Regions from separate parts of the Agromyces cucurbitae genome, predicted to be linked through region 1. Evidence: predicted binding sites of a transcription regulator. Region 1 holds the regulator's gene; the other holds the start of a gene.

Region 1 (7,426 bases):
ATCACCCGCGAGGTAGCCGACTCGGGCGCCGGCGAACGCGAACGCCTTGCTCATCGTGCGCGAGACGACGAGGCGCGGCCGCCCGTCGAGCAGGGTGAGTGCGCTCGGCGTGCCCGGATCGGCGAACTCGAAGTAGGCCTCGTCGACCACGACGATGCCGCGTGCGGCGTCGGCGACCGCGCGGACCGTGTCGAGCGAGAGCGGCGTACCCGTGGGGTTGTTCGGGGCGCACAGGAAGACGAGATCGGGGTCGTGCTCGCGCACGGCCGCCACGGCGGTCTCGGGACTCAGCTCGAAGTCGTCGTCCCGCTCCGCGGAGATCCAGCGGGTGCCCGTGCCCGAGGCGAGCAGCGAGTACATCGAATACGTCGGCGAGAACCCGAGCACCGAGCGGCCCGGTCCGCCGAAGGCCTGCAGCACCTGCTGCAGCACCTCGTTGGAGCCGTTGGCGGCCCAGATCTGGTCGGGCGAGAGCGCGTGGCCGAGATACCGCGCCAAGGCCTCGCGGAGTTCGGTGAACTCGCGATCGGGATAGCGGTTCAGTCGCAGGATCGCGGCGGCGACGCGGGCGACGATGTCGTGCGCGACGTCTTCGGGGATGGCATGCGTGTTCTCGTTGACGTTGAGGGCGACCGGCACGGCCTTCTGGGGGGCGCCGTACGGAGAGCGACCGCGAAGGTCGTCGCGGATGGGAAGGTCGTCGAGACTCGTCACCGATCCAGCCTAGCCACGCCGATCACGGCGACGACGACGTGCGACACCGTGTGACGGGCGGCGGCACCGCGAGCCGCGCATCGGCGGGCGCTGCATGCCGCACGGGCGTTCTCGCGCTGCGGACGCCCGTCGCGAAGCGGCCGCGTCACTCGGCCGCCGGCACCGCCAGGCGCTGGCCGGGCTCGATCGTCGCACCGTCGAGCTGGTTGAGCCGCACGATCTCGGCGATCGTGTCGCGCGGATCGGCGGACGGCGCGATCGACTCGGCGATCTGCCACAGGGAGGCGCCGGCGTCGACGGTCACGTACTGCAGCGACCCTCCGCCGGAGAGGTCGGCGGCCGCGCCGCCGGCGTTCAACGCCGACGCGAACACCCAGACGGCGATCGGAAGCGCGGCGAGCGTCGTGAAGACGACTCGCCCGCGACGCGTCAGCCGGAGGCGCGTGCGCGCCTCGGCCGGGAAGTCGCTCGTCATGATCGCTGCGCTCATGTCACCCCTCCTGCGTGGACTGCATCCGGCCCTCGGCCGGGAGGGCCGGATGCGAATCTCTGTTCCGAATATATCTTCGAACATCTTCGACTGCAAGCACCGGCCCGCGGATTTCTCCGCATCCGATCTCGCGACACACTCGAACGGATGTTTGCCGCGCCCGCCTGCGGCGGATACAGTTTCGAATGTCTGGCAAGAGTCCAGCAGACACCACCGACATCCGGTCGCAGCGGGCGATCGCAACGAGGGGCGGAGAGCGTGAAGAGCGACAACGACGTGCGCGAGACCGGCAGGGCACGCCGCCGCAAGAGCCTGAGCGCGAAGCAGATCTCGATCCTCGAGGTCGTGCAGCGTTCGGTCGCCACACGCGGCTACCCGCCGAGCATGCGCGAGATCGGCGACGCCGTCGGACTGTCGTCGCTGTCGAGCGTCACGCACCAGCTGAACCAGCTCGAGCTCGCCGGGTACCTGCGGCGCGACCCGAACCGGCCCAGGGCGCTCGAGGTGCTCATCGAGCTGCCGGGCCTCGACGAGCGCGCGCCGTCGGCGGGCGAGCCGGCACCCGTCGCCGACGCCGCCATGGTGCCGCTCGTCGGCCGCATCGCGGCCGGTGTGCCCATCACCGCGGAGCAGCAGATCGACGAGGTGTTCCCCCTCCCCCGGCAGCTCGTCGGCAAGGGCGAGCTGTTCATCCTGAAGGTCGTCGGCGACTCGATGGTCGACGCCGCGATCTGCGACGGCGACTGGGTGGTCGTGCGCTCGCAGCGCACGGCCGAGAACGGCGAGATCGTCGCGGCGATGCTCGACGGCGAGGCGACCGTCAAGGTCTTCCGCCAGCGCGACGGCCACACCTGGCTGCTGCCGCGCAACACCGCGTTCGAGCCGATCCTCGGCGACCACGCCGAGGTGCTCGGCAAGGTCGTCGCCGTGCTGCGAACGGTCTGATCCGCACCGAGCCGCTCGGGGACGCCCCCGGTCGAGCCGACGGTCGTCAGACGGACGCGGCCGCCTCCGCGGACTGGCCGACCGATCGCAACCACTCGCCGATCGCGTGCATGAAGCCCGCATGGTCGTCGCGGAAGACCGTGTGCCCCGTGCCCGGCACCGTGGCGACCGTCATTCCCCTGCGGCGCAGGTCGGCCGCGACCCGGTCGGTGATGAGCAGGCTCCGCTCGGCGAGCAGCACGAGGCTGGGGGCGACGAGTCGCGCGGGCGGCACGAGCGGCCGGGTGTCGGCGAAGCCGAGGATCGTGCGCTTGTCCCAGTCGCGCAGCGTCGCGAGCTCGATGTCGACGTCGGTCGCGCTCCACTTCGGGTTCATCCGCACCAGCGCACCGCGGCGGGGCCTCGGCGCGATCGCGAAGAACAGCTTGTAGGCGAGGCCCATCGGCCCCTTCGGGAACGCGAACGCGGGGTCGACGTAGATCGCCGTGCGCGGCGCGAGCCGGTCGGCGACGAGGCTCGCGACGAGGCCGCCGAGCGAGTGGCCGAGCACCACGTCGGGCGGGCCGTCGAGCATGGGTGCGACCGTCTCGACGACGTCGTCGGCCCACGCCGCCGGGGAGTAGCGCCGCGCCCGCGGGCTGCGTCCGTGGCCGGCGAGGTCGACGGCCAGCACCCGGAACCCCTGCGCCTCGAGTTCGCCGGTGACGCGATGCCACGCCCGGGAGTCCGACATGATGCCGTGGATGAGGATGGCCGTCCGGGCGCCGGCGCCCGTCTCGTGAACCGCGAGTCGCATGCGACGACCGTACGCGGCGCGCCTGAGCATCGACCCGGCGAACCATGCGAACCCGCCGTGCATCGCCCGGTCGTCGGCCTCGAACCATCCCCCGGCCCGGCCGCCGGGGGCACGGGCGGACGCCGGCTCGCGGCATCCGCCCGCAACCCGCCTAGCTCGCGACCGCGACCGCCGCGCGGTCGGCCTCGAGCCGGGCCCGCACGGCGCGAGTGGCCGCGACGAGGTTCGCGAGCGAGGCGACCGTCTCGTCGTAGCCGCGCGTCTTCAGCCCGCAGTCGGGATTCACCCACAGCCGCCCCGCCGGGATGCTCGCTGCCGCACGCTCGAGCAGCTCCTGGAGTTCGCCCGCCGACGGCACCCGCGGCGAGTGGATGTCGTAGACGCCCGGCCCGATGCCGTGGTCGAAGCCGTTCGCGGCCAGGTCGTCGACGACCTCCATGCGACTGCGGGCCGCCTCGATCGAGGTGACGTCGGCATCAAGTCCCCTGATCGCGTCGATGACGACGCCGAACTCCGAGTAGCAGAGGTGCGTGTGCACCTGCGTCTCGGGCGCCGCGGCGGCGGTCGCGAGCGTGAACGACCCGACCGACCAGTCGAGGTACGCCGGCTGGTCGGCGCGCTTGAGCGGCAGCAGTTCGCGCAGCGCCGGCTCGTCGACCTGGATGATGCGGATGCCGGCCCGCTCGAGGTCGGCGATCTCGTCGCGCAGGGCGAGCGCGACCTGGCGCGCGGTCTCGCCGAGCGGCTGGTCGTCGCGCACGAACGACCACGCGAGGATCGTCACCGGGCCGGTCAGCATGCCCTTCACGGGCCGATCGCTCAGCGACTGCGCGAACGCCGACCATTCGACCGTCATCGGTGCCGGGCGCGACACGTCGCCCCAGAGGATCGACGGGCGCGTGCAGCGCGACCCGTACGACTGCACCCAACCGTGCTCGGTCACGGCGAAGCCGTCGAGGAGCTCGGCGAAGTACTGCACCATGTCGTTGCGCTCGGGCTCGCCGTGCACGAGGACGTCGAGGCCGAGCTCCTCCTGCAGGCGCACCACCCGCTCGATCTCGTCGCGCATGAGTGCGGCGTAGGCGTCGACCTCGAGCTCGCCGCGAGCGAGGCGGGCTCGTGCGGTGCGGAGGTCGCCCGTCTGCGGGAACGATCCGATCGTCGTCGTCGGGAGCTCGGGCAGGCCCAGGTCGGCCTGCGCCTCGACGCGCTCGGCCTCAGCCCCGCGCGTGAAGTCGTCGTCGGTGAGGGCGGCGAGGCGCTCGCGCACCGCGGGCACGCGCACGCCGGGCGCCCCTGTGCGGTCGGCGAGGGCAGCGGATGCCTCGGCCAGGGGTCCGGCGACGGCGTCGCGCCCGTTCGCGAGACCCTCGGCGAGCGTCGCGACCTGGCCGACCTTCTGGTCGGCGAAGGCGAGCCAGCCGACGAGCCGCGCGTCGAGCCGCGACTCGTCGGCGACGTCGTGCGGCACGTGCAGCAGCGAGGTCGAGGTCGACACGGACACGTCGGCCGCGAGACCGCGCAGGGCCTCGGCGCGGTCGAGCGCGTCGGCGAGGTCGCCCCGCCAGATGTTGTGGCCGTCGACGACCCCGGCGACGAGCGCCTTCGTGCGGAGTGCCGCCTCCGTCGCCGCGTCGAGGCCCGTGGGCACCGCGCCGCGCACGAGGTCGAGGCCGATGGCCTCCACCCGCGTGGCCGCGAGCACCGGCAGCGCGTCGTCGAGCGCGCCGTACGGGGCGGCGACGAACAGGGCGGGGCGGCGGCCGAGGGCGCCCAGCGCGGAGTAGGCGGTCTCCGCCGCGGCGAGCACGCGCGCACGCGGGACGTCGATCGACTCGGAGACGAGCGCCGGCTCGTCGAGCTGCACCCACGAGACGCCCGCCTGCTCGAACGCCGCGAGCAGCTCGGCGTACACCGCGACGAGGTCGTCGAGGCGGTCGATCGGCGAGAAGCCGTCGGGCGCCCCGTCGACGGCCTTCGCGAGCGACAGGAACGTGACCGGCCCGACCACGACGGGGCGCGTGTCGAACCCCGCGCTCCTCGCCTCGGCGAACTGCGCGAGGTACCGCCCGGCGTGCAGCGAGAACTCCGTGTCGGGCCCGATCTCGGGCACGAGGTAGTGGTAGTTGGAGTCGAACCACTTCGTCATCTCGAGCGGCGCCAGGTCGCCCGCGCCGCGGGCGATCGTGAAGTATCCCGCGAGGTCGACGCCACCCCGCTCATCGCGGAGGTGCGCGAACCGCGTCGGCACGGCGCCGAAGGCGACGGCCGCGTCGAGCACCTGGTCGTAATAGGAGAAGGTCTCGGGGATCGCCGAACCGGTGCGAGCGAGCCCGAGTGCGGCGAGGCGCTCGCGGGTGGCACCGCGGAGCTCGGCGGCGCGCGCCTCGAGCTCGACCGCGTCGATCGTGCCGGCCCAGAAGGCCTCGACGGCGCGCTTGAGCTCGCGCCGGCGGCCGATGCGCGGATAGCCGAGGACGGTTCCCGACGGGAAGGGGGTGGTGGGTTCGGTCATGACTCGTTCCTTTCGATTTCGGGTACGCCGAAGCACCGCCCGGGTGGCGGTTCGTCGACATCGGCCGCGGGGCATCGGGCCCCGGACCGGTGATGGGTGGTGTCGGGTCGGTGGGTTCGGCCGTCGTGCGGACGCGGCCCGGTCAGCTCCGGCCGGCGCGGGCGCCGAGCCCGAGCCGATCGAGCACCGAGAGCACGGTCTCGTGGCGGTTGTAGGTGTAGAGGTGCAGGCCGGGGGCGCCGCCGTCGAGCACCTCGCGGGCGAGGGTCGCGGCGTACCGCTCGCCGATCTCGCTGCGCGCCTCGACGTCGGGTTCGATCTCGAGGTCGATGGCGAGGTCGGCCGGCGGCTCGACCCCCGTGAGCTCGGTGAGACGTGCGAGGCGAGCCGGGTTCGTCACGGGCATGAGCCCGGGCAGGATCGGGATCGTCACCCCGGCGCCCCGGGCGCGCTCCACGAAGCCGAGGTAGTCGTCGGCGTGCCAGAACAGCTGCGTGATCGCGAGCGTGGCCCCGGCGACCTCCTTGGCGAGGAGCGTGTCGACGTCCTGCGAGAGGCCGCGCGAACGCGGGTGGCCGGTCGGGAACGCCGCGACCGCGACGCGCTCGGGCCGCGGCCGGGCACCGATGCGGCGGGCTCGCGGTGCCCCCGGCACGCCGGACTCGCCGAACGGCTCGCGCTCCTCCTGCACGCGGTGGATGAGCTGCACGAGCTCGGCCGCGGTGCCCAGATCGCCGAGCCCGGACTCGGGCCCGTCGTCGTCGAGCCCCACGCCCTCGGGCGGGTCGCCGCGCAGCGCGAGGAAGCTCGTGATGCCGGCGTCGAGGAACTCGCGCACGAGCCGGTTGGCCTCGGCGTGCGACGAGCCGACGCACGTCAGGTGCGCCATCGGCTCGACCGCGGTGTGCTCGAGGATGTAGCGCAGCACCGTGAGCGACCGCCCCCGCTGCGAACCACCCGCGCCGAACGTGACGGAGATGAAGGCCGGGTCGACCTCCGCGAGCCGGTCGATCGTGCGGCCGAGCGCGATCGCCGCGGCGTCGGTGCGCGGCGGGAACAGCTCGAACGAGATCGGCGGGCGGTCGGTACAGTCGCCCGTCTCCCGGGTGCCGGCGGCTCCGGTCGCAGCCATGTCGGACTCCTCGATGGGGTGCCGCATGGCGGTGGTGGCACGGCAGGCCGCGGCCACCGCCTCACGGCGGATGGGTCACGCGGGCGGGTGCCGGGCTCGGCGGTCGCTCCAGGCGGCGGGCATCCGGCCCGTCGCCGACGATCATGAGCGACGTTACGCCGCCCGGTCGGCTCACGGGTCAATATGACCCGGAATGACGTCGACGCGGATGCCGCGGCTCGCGCCGAGGCATCCGCGTCGCCCGATCGGCCCGGCGTGCGGCGCCGGCACGCCCTAGGCGGCCGCGACCGGTGCGCCGAACTCGGCGAACTGTCCGGCGAGCTCGGGCGAGACGAGCGCGCGCACGCGCGTGCCGTCCTCGACGTAGTCGAGATCGAGCACGCGGGCCTGCTCGTGGAGGGTCGAGACGACGTCGCCGCGGTCGTACGGCACGAGCAGCTCGACCTGGATCGCCGGGTCGGGCAGCATCTCGCCGATCGCGACGAGCACGTCGCCGATGCCCTCGCCCGTACGCGCGGAGGCGAACACCGCGTCGGGCTCGAGCCCACGCAGCACGAGACGGTCTTCGGGCGAGACCAGGTCGGCCTTGTTGAAGACGACGAGCTCGGGGATGTCGCGGGCGCCGACCTCGCCGATGACGTCGCGCACGGTGGCGATCTGCCCGGCAGGGTCGGGGTGGGCCGCGTCGACGACGTGCACGATGAGGTCGGCGTCGCCGACCTCTTCGAGGGTCGAGCGGAAGGCCTCGACGAGCTGGTGCGGCAGGTTGCGCACGAAGCCGACCGTGTCGGCGATCGTGTAGACGCGCCCGTCGGCCGTCGTGTTGCGGCGAAC
Region 2 (7,426 bases), on a different contig from region 1:
CATCGAGGTGAAGCCCGACGAGCCGTTCATCCTGCACCCGGGCGAGTTCGTGCTCGGTTCGACGTACGAGCAGGTCACCCTGCCCGACGACGTCGCGGCGCGCCTCGAGGGCAAGAGCTCGCTCGGTCGCCTGGGCCTGCTCACGCACTCGACCGCGGGCTTCATCGACCCGGGCTTCACGGGCCACGTGACCCTCGAGCTCTCGAACGTCGCGACCCTGCCGATCAAGCTCTGGCCGGGCATGAAGATCGGGCAGCTCTGCTTCTTCCGCCTGTCGTCGCCCGCCGAGCAGCCCTACGGTTCGGCCGCGTACGCGAGCCGCTACCTCGGCCAGCGCGGGCCGACCGCGTCGCGCTCGTTCCAGAACTTCCACCGCACCGACGTGGGCGTCACCGACGCCGGCGCGAAGGGCGAGTAACCGGCTCGACGGGTCATCGCGTCGAGGGCGCTGCAGGGCGGCGGGCGCGGATGCCTCGCGCCCGAGTCGCACGAGCGCACGAGTGCGCCGCGCAGCCGACTGCCCTACACTCTTGCGACCATGGGCGATTTCGACGGTGTGCTCGCACACGCGGCATCCCGGGGCTGGGCGGCGCCGCGGGCCGCGAGCGGCGGCGCTGAGGCGGCCGACGGGTTCGAGACGGTGCTGCTCGCGGCGAAGGCGGGCGCCCCGTGGGCGTCGGCCGAACTGTGGAACGCCCATGCGGGCGCGGTGGCCGGGTTCCTCCGGGCACGGGGCTCGTCCGAGCCCGACGACCTCACGAGCGAGGTGTTCCTCGCCGTCTTCGACGGGCTCGACCGCTTCGAGGGCGGCGCGACGGAGTTCCGCACGTTCGTGTTCACGATCGCGTACCGGCGGCTCGTCGACGAGCTGCGCCGCCGGGCACGGCAGCCGTCGACCGAGGAGTGGGCCGACGAGGCCGATCCGCGGCGGGCCGCCAGCGCCGAGGAACAGGCCATGGGCCGAATCGGGGATGCCGCGGCCAGGGCCATGCTCGATGACCTGCCGCCCGACCAGCGCGACGTGATGGTGCTGCGCATCGTCGGCGACCTCACCGTCGAGCAGGTCGCCGAGGTGCTCGGCAAGCGAGCGGGCGCCGTGAAGGCCCTGCAGCGACGGGCGCTCACGGCTCTTCGAAAGAAATTCCCCGCAGGGCGTACCCCTGCAGGCCGCTCCGTCGATAGCAGGTAGTGAGATGAGCAACCACCGCATTCACGACGACGAGGCCGCAGCCCTGCTGCGCGGCGAAGTGCCGCCGCAGCGCGCCGACCTCGCGGCCGTGGCCGACGCCGTGGCCGGCCTCCGGCGCGCATCGGCGCCGGTGGCACCGCGTCCGTCGGCCGAGCTGCTGGCGCGGCTCGACGCCGAGCGCGTCGCGGCGGGCTCGATCTCATTCGACCCGAACGCAACGACTGCGGCGACGAGCCAGACCCCCAGTGGCTCGTCGCCGAAGATACGGAGAAGAAGAGTGGCATTCACGGGAATCGCCGGGCTCGGCCTGGCCGCGAAGATCACGATCGGAGCGGTCGCCGCGACCGCGGCGGGCGTCACGGGCGTCGGCGCGGCGGGCGCCGCGGGCGTGCTTCCGGCCCCCGCGCAGGAGGTCTTCGACGGCGTCACCGGCCAGCACGCGGGCGGCCAGGAGGAGCCGGGCGGCGAGCACATCAGCGACTCGGGTGCCGAGCACCGCGAGTTCGGCCAGCAGACCGCCGAAGACGCTCGCCAGAATGGCGAGGAGAAGCGCGACGCCGCGCACGAGAACGCCGAGGAGAGGCGCCAGGCGGGCCTCGACACGGCCGACGAGCACCGGCAGAACGGCGCGGCGCCCGGCGGCGAGGCATCCGAGACCGGCCAGCAGGCCGCCGAAGACGGTGCCGCCAACGGCGACGAGAACAGCCAGACCGGGCAGGAGGTCGCCGACGACGCGACCTCGACCGGTGACGAACGCAGCGGTGACGGTCAGTCGACCGCTGACGACGCGCGTGACGGCGCCCCCACCCCCGAGCGATGAACCTCTGACGTTCTCGCACTCGTCACGACGCGACCCGCGAAACGGGCTCCCGACCGGCTGGGAGCCCGTTTCGTGTTTCTCCTGTCGGTCGGGTGAAGTCGGTCGAGGAGCGCCCGACAAAGGAGGGCGCGTATCGAGACCGCGCCCCGGTTTCGGGTCGGGGAAAGTTCTCCACAGGCTTCGAATATTTCTTCGAATAACGGTGTGTTTCGGCTAGACTCGAGCCATGCCCGGACCCGCTGAAATACCCGCTCTGACCGGGATTTCAGACCTGATCATCGGGCTCGGCGAGGCGTGGCTCGGTGCGCTCATGGCAGGCGCTGCGGGTTCGCCCGATGCGGCCGGTGATGTGCGCCTGATGAGTGACGACGGGCTGGTCCGGGTGACCGAGGCGCTGGGCGAGTTGTTCCGCCGCGTGCAGGCGTTGCAGGCGCCCGTCGCGGCCGAACTCGCGGCCCGCTCCCGATCCGGCGGGGGTGACGACGTCGCGCGCAAGCACGGGTTCTCCTCGGCCGAACGGCTGATCGCATCCACGACCGGCGGCCGGTACCAGGAGGCGGTGAAACTCGTCGCGGTGGGCGCTGCCACGGCGCCGCGGGCGGCGTTCACCGGTGAGCTGCTGCCGCCGCGGCATCCGCATCTCGCGGCCGCGGTCACGGCGGGTGCCGTGTGCGTCGACGCGGCGGAGGTGATCCGCCGGTTCCTCGACGGCATCGCGCCCCGCGCCGATCGAGCCGAGCTCGGCGAAGCCGAGCAGTTCCTCGTCGAGCGCGCCCCGATCGTCGGGGCCGACGGGTTGCACCGCCTCGTGAAGCTGCTGCAGGCGCGACTCGACCCCGACGGGGTGAAGCCCCGGGAGGACGAGTTGCGGGCGGCCCGTGAGTTCCGCATGTGGGAGGACGAGCACGGCATGATCCGGTTCAAGGGTGCCGCCGACCCCGTCAACGGTGCCCCGATCAAGCTCGCGATCGAGACCCTCGTCGGTGCCGAGCTCCACACGGCGCGCGATGCGAAGCGACCTGCTTCGGCCGCGGGCAGCGACGCCGACGACGCGGTCGCCGAGCAGCGCACGATCGCGCAGATGAACCTCGACGCCCTCGCCGACCTCGCCCGCCACTCCCTCGCCGCCGCCGACGGGCCGGCACCGCTGCGACAGGCGACCGTCGTCGCCCGCATCGACGCCGACGCACTCCAGACCGGGCGCGGATACGGCACGATCGATGGCATCGACCAGCCGGTCTCGATCCCCTCGATCGAAGAGCTCGCGATGACGGCCGGGATCGCACCCCTCTACGTCGGCGACGGGTGCGAGCGGGTCCAGTTCGGCCGATCCCGCCGGCTGTTCTCCCAAGCCCAGAAACTCGTCCTCATCGAACGCGACGGCGGCTGCGCCTGGCCCGGCTGCACGAGGCCTCCCTCGCACACGCAGGCGCACCACATCAGGTGGTGGGATCGACACCACGGTCGCACCGACCTCGACAACGGCATCATGCTCTGCAGTCATCACCACCATCGCATCCACGACGACGGATGGATCATCGTCGTCGAGCACGGATTCACGTGGTTCGTGCCGCCCGTGCACCTCGACCCCACCCGAAGGCCGCGCCCCGGCAACCGACGACGGCCCACGATCGCACCACCATCACCCGACATCACCACACTCCTTACGGCGGCTGCCGCCTGAGCGTCTCGTCGAGGCGGCGGCCGTCAGATCGTCGCGGCGGCACCGGTCCGGGGAACGACCTCGTCGACCCCCGCGAGCCCGCCCGTCGCGAACGCGGTGACCGCGTCGAGCACGGGGTCGGCACCGAGCACCCGCACGTGCCCGTAGCCCTCGGTCAGGAGCAGTCGTGAGCGATCGCCGTGGGCCGCGTGCAGGCGAACCGACTCGCTCGACGCCACCTCGCGATCGCCGCGGTCGTGGGCGATGAGCAGTGGAACCCCGTCGGGCAGCGGCGAGCCGACGGAGTCGAAACGGCCGTACGTATCCGGCACCTCGGGCAGCACGCGACGCGCGAACCCGCGCGCGAGCGCATCGGCCGTGGCCGGCCGCAAGCCGAGCCGCGACGAGAACGAGTCGACCAGGTAGCGGGCATCGGCCATGCCGGCGATCGCGGCGACGCCGCTCGCCGCGGTGCCCTCGCGCACCGCCGAGATCGCGGCGAGCGCCCCGAACGAGTGGCCGACGATCAGCCGGAACCGCCCGTGCTGCTGCTGCAGCGCCTCGATCGTGGCGAGGTAGTCGCGGATGTCGGTGCGCCGCCCCCTCGAGTCGCCGTTCGCGGGCGCATCGAACGCGACGAGGCGCATTCCCTCGGCGCGGAGCTCGCGCACGATCGGCGCGAACTGCGACGCGCGCCCGCGCCAGCCGTGCACGAGCAGCACGGTCTCTGCGCCGTGCCCCCACGAGTACGTGACGACGTCGCGACCGCGTACGCGAACATGGCCCCGTTCGGCGTGCTCGTGGACGGCCCGGTCGTGGTCGCGCACGGTGAGCGCCGGTCGGACCCGGCGGAACAGCGGCAGCGCGGCCCGGGCGCCGAGCCCCGGCGAGACGCGATCGGCGGCGCGGATGGAGGCCACCTGGGCGGCGAGGAGAGCGGGCATCGGTTCCTCCTGGGCATCGGGGGTGGCCTCCGCGTCAAACAGACACCAACAATGAATACGAACGATCGTACGCCCACTATACGCACAATCGTGCGTAAAATCGAGAGCGTGAGCGAGATGACGGTCGCCGTCGACGGGCGAAGGGCGCGAGGGGATGCCTCGCGGCGCGCCGTGCTGGGCCACGCCGTCGACCTCGCCTCGGTCGAGGGGCTCGACCAGCTCTCGATCGGCCGCATCGCGATCGCCGCGAACGTCAGCAAGTCGAGCATCGCGACGCTCTTCGGCAGCAAGGAGCGGCTGCAGCTCGCGTCGGTCGAAGCCGCCCGCGAACGCTACTTCGAGACCGTCATCGCGCCAGCCCGCGCGAAGCCGCGCGGCCTGTCGCGCGTCGTCGCCCTTCTCGACCGGGTCGTCGCGTACTCGCAGGACCGGGTGTTTCCCGGCGGATGCTTCTTCTCGGCAGCGGCTGCCGACTTCCACGCGAAGCCCGGCGTCGTGCGCGACGCGATCATCGCCCAGCTCGACGACTGGCTCGGCTACCTCGCCGTGCAGGTGCGCTACGCCGCCGAGGCCGGCGAGATCGACGGCATCACGGGGCCCGACGACGCCGACCAGTTCGCGTTCGAGGTGCAGGGCGTCTTCGAGTGGATGAACCAGCTCGCCGTGATCCGCGACTCCGACGAGCCGTACGTGCGCGCGCGTCGCGGCTTCCGCGCCCGGCTCGTCGCGATCGGGGCCGACCCCGCGGTCGCCGACCTCGTGCTCGAGCCCGGCGCCGCGATGCGCTGACCGCTACCCGCGCGCCGGATCGTCGAGCACGGCCGAGAGGCGAACGAGTGCGGCGACGATCTGCTCGGGGCTCTGTCGTCGTGCTCGGCGGAGGTGGGCGTACGCGTCGGGTGCGAGCGGAGCGAGCAGGACGTCGGGCAGTGCCGTGTCGTCGACGCCCGCCGCCCGGACCTGCGCCGCGACGAAGCTGCGCCAGAACCCGTAGGCGCCGGTCGTGTACCGGGTGGCGCCCTGCTCGGCGCCGAGTGCGAGCGGCAGGTGCCGCTCGAGGAGGTCGACCATGGCGCCGTAGAACGCTCGGAGGCGCTCGGCAGGTGATGCGCCCGGGCCGAGGGGCGGCGGGCCGTCGAAGAGTCGCTGCTGCAGCGCGCGCTCGTGCTCGTCGAGCAGGGCGACCGCGACCGCGGCCACGTCGGGGTATCGGCGGTAGAGGGTGCCTCGGCCGACGCCGGCGGCCGCGGCGAGTTCGGACATCGTGAGATCGGGTCCGCGCTCGGCGAAGAGTCGCTCTGCGGCGACCAGGATGCGTCGCCGGTTCGCGGCGGCATCGGCGCGCTCGGTCGGCGGCTCGCTCATCGGATCCATCCCCCGAGTATAAGTGGACGACGTGTCCGATTTCTGTGGCAGACTGAACTGGACACGATGTCCGTTTCGGGAGGAGTCAACTCGATGAGCGCAGGATGGATCGCCCTCGTCGGAGCCGGGTTGCTCGAGATCGCGTGGGCGCACAGCATCCGCCTGACGGAGGGCTTCACGAGGCTCGTCCCGACGATCGTGTGCGGCGTGCTGACCGTGGCCGTGCTGGCGCTGCTCGAGATCGCGATGAAGACGGTGCCCGTCGGAACCGCCTACGCCGTGTTCGTCGGGATCGGCGCGATCGGCACCGCCCTCGTCGGAATGATCTGGCTCCACGAGCCCATGAGCGTGCTCCGCGGGCTCGCCCTCGCGCTCATCGTCGGCGGCGTGGTGCTGCTGCGGCTGACCGACGTCGCTTCGACGGCCGCCTGACGCCGACGCCGGCCCGCAGGCTATTCGCCCTGCGGCGCGAGCGCGGCGACGATCGGGTGGTCGAATGCGAGCGAACCCGTCTTCGCCGCCCCGCCGGGCGAGCCGAGCGGGGCCCCGCCCGACGCGCCGGCCGGGGTGATCTCGAAGAACTCGACGTTGGCCTTGTAGTAGTCGGCCCATTCGTCGGGCAGGTCGTCTTCGTAGTAGATCGCCTCGACCGGGCACACCGGCTCGCACGCCCCGCAGTCGACGCACTCGTCGGGGTGGATGTAGAGCGAGCGCTCACCCTCGTAGATGCAGTCGACCGGGCACTCGTCGATGCACGCCTTGTCCTTGACGTCGACGCACGGCAGCGCGATGACGTACGTCACGACAGCGCCAGCACGTCGTCGCGCGAGATCGACACCTGCTCCTCGCGGGGCACGACCTTGACGCGCTCGCGCACGACGCCCGCGTACTGCGCCGGCGCCTCGAAGGCGTCGCCCAGCGCACGCTCGTGCGCGTCGAGGGCGAGCCAGCCCTGCCAGCTCGTGTGCTCCACGCCGCGGGCGTCGAGCAGTTCGAGGATCTCGGCGCCGTCGGCCGCGTCCACCACGGGCGCCGTGAGCACGCCGGCCGCGGCATCCTCGACGAGGTTGGTGATCGTCTCGAGTGCGTCGCCCTTCGTGTGGCCGATGAGGCCGACCGGGCCGCGCTTGATCCAGCCGGTCGCGTAGACGCCCGGGATCGGCGACCCCGCGGCATCCACGACCCGCCCGCCCTCGTTGGGGATGACCGCGGCCCGCTCGTCGAACGGCACATCGCGGATCGGCGAGCTCGCATAGCCGACGGCGCGGTACACCCCCTGAACCGGGTACTCGACGAACTCGCCGGTGCCCTCGACCGAGCCGTCGCCGACGGGCCGGGTGCGTTCGAAGCGGATCGCCTCGACGCGCCCGTCGCCCGTGATCTCGGCGGGGGAGTGCAGGAAGTGCAGGTGCAGGCGGCGCGAGGCCGTGCCGGTGCCAGTCGAG

The links. Region 1 encodes LexA, which represses DNA repair genes until DNA is damaged. Its sites were predicted from a motif close to TCGAACANNTGTTCGA; they were not measured.
Region 2: AC3RJ6_RS00445 (HNH endonuclease signature motif containing protein) is a predicted target of LexA. The motif match lies at 2,190-2,205, and genes of this name have one in related genera.

What each region holds. Positions count from the first base shown of each region.
Region 1 covers NZ_JBYRES010000004.1:31,357-38,782, forward strand. The annotation lists gene AC3RJ6_RS14720 (histidinol-phosphate transaminase) at 1-714, opposite strand, end outside; gene AC3RJ6_RS14725 (LysM peptidoglycan-binding domain-containing protein) at 860-1,204, opposite strand; gene lexA (transcriptional repressor LexA) at 1,463-2,149, shown strand; gene AC3RJ6_RS14735 (alpha/beta fold hydrolase) at 2,196-2,945, opposite strand; gene metE (5-methyltetrahydropteroyltriglutamate--homocysteine S-methyltransferase) at 3,097-5,460, opposite strand; gene AC3RJ6_RS14745 (methylenetetrahydrofolate reductase) at 5,603-6,592, opposite strand; gene hflX (GTPase HflX) at 6,866-7,426, opposite strand, start outside.
Region 2 covers NZ_JBYRES010000001.1:89,411-96,836, reverse strand. The annotation lists gene dcd (dCTP deaminase) at 1-418, shown strand, start outside; gene AC3RJ6_RS00455 (RNA polymerase sigma factor) at 539-1,189, shown strand; gene AC3RJ6_RS00450 (hypothetical protein) at 1,194-2,009, shown strand; gene AC3RJ6_RS00445 (HNH endonuclease signature motif containing protein) at 2,236-3,693, shown strand; gene AC3RJ6_RS00440 (alpha/beta hydrolase) at 3,717-4,616, opposite strand; gene AC3RJ6_RS00435 (TetR/AcrR family transcriptional regulator) at 4,734-5,405, shown strand; gene AC3RJ6_RS00430 (TetR/AcrR family transcriptional regulator) at 5,409-5,990, opposite strand; gene AC3RJ6_RS00425 (DMT family transporter) at 6,075-6,413, shown strand; gene fdxA (ferredoxin) at 6,434-6,784, opposite strand; gene AC3RJ6_RS00415 (FAD-dependent oxidoreductase) at 6,781-7,426, opposite strand, start outside.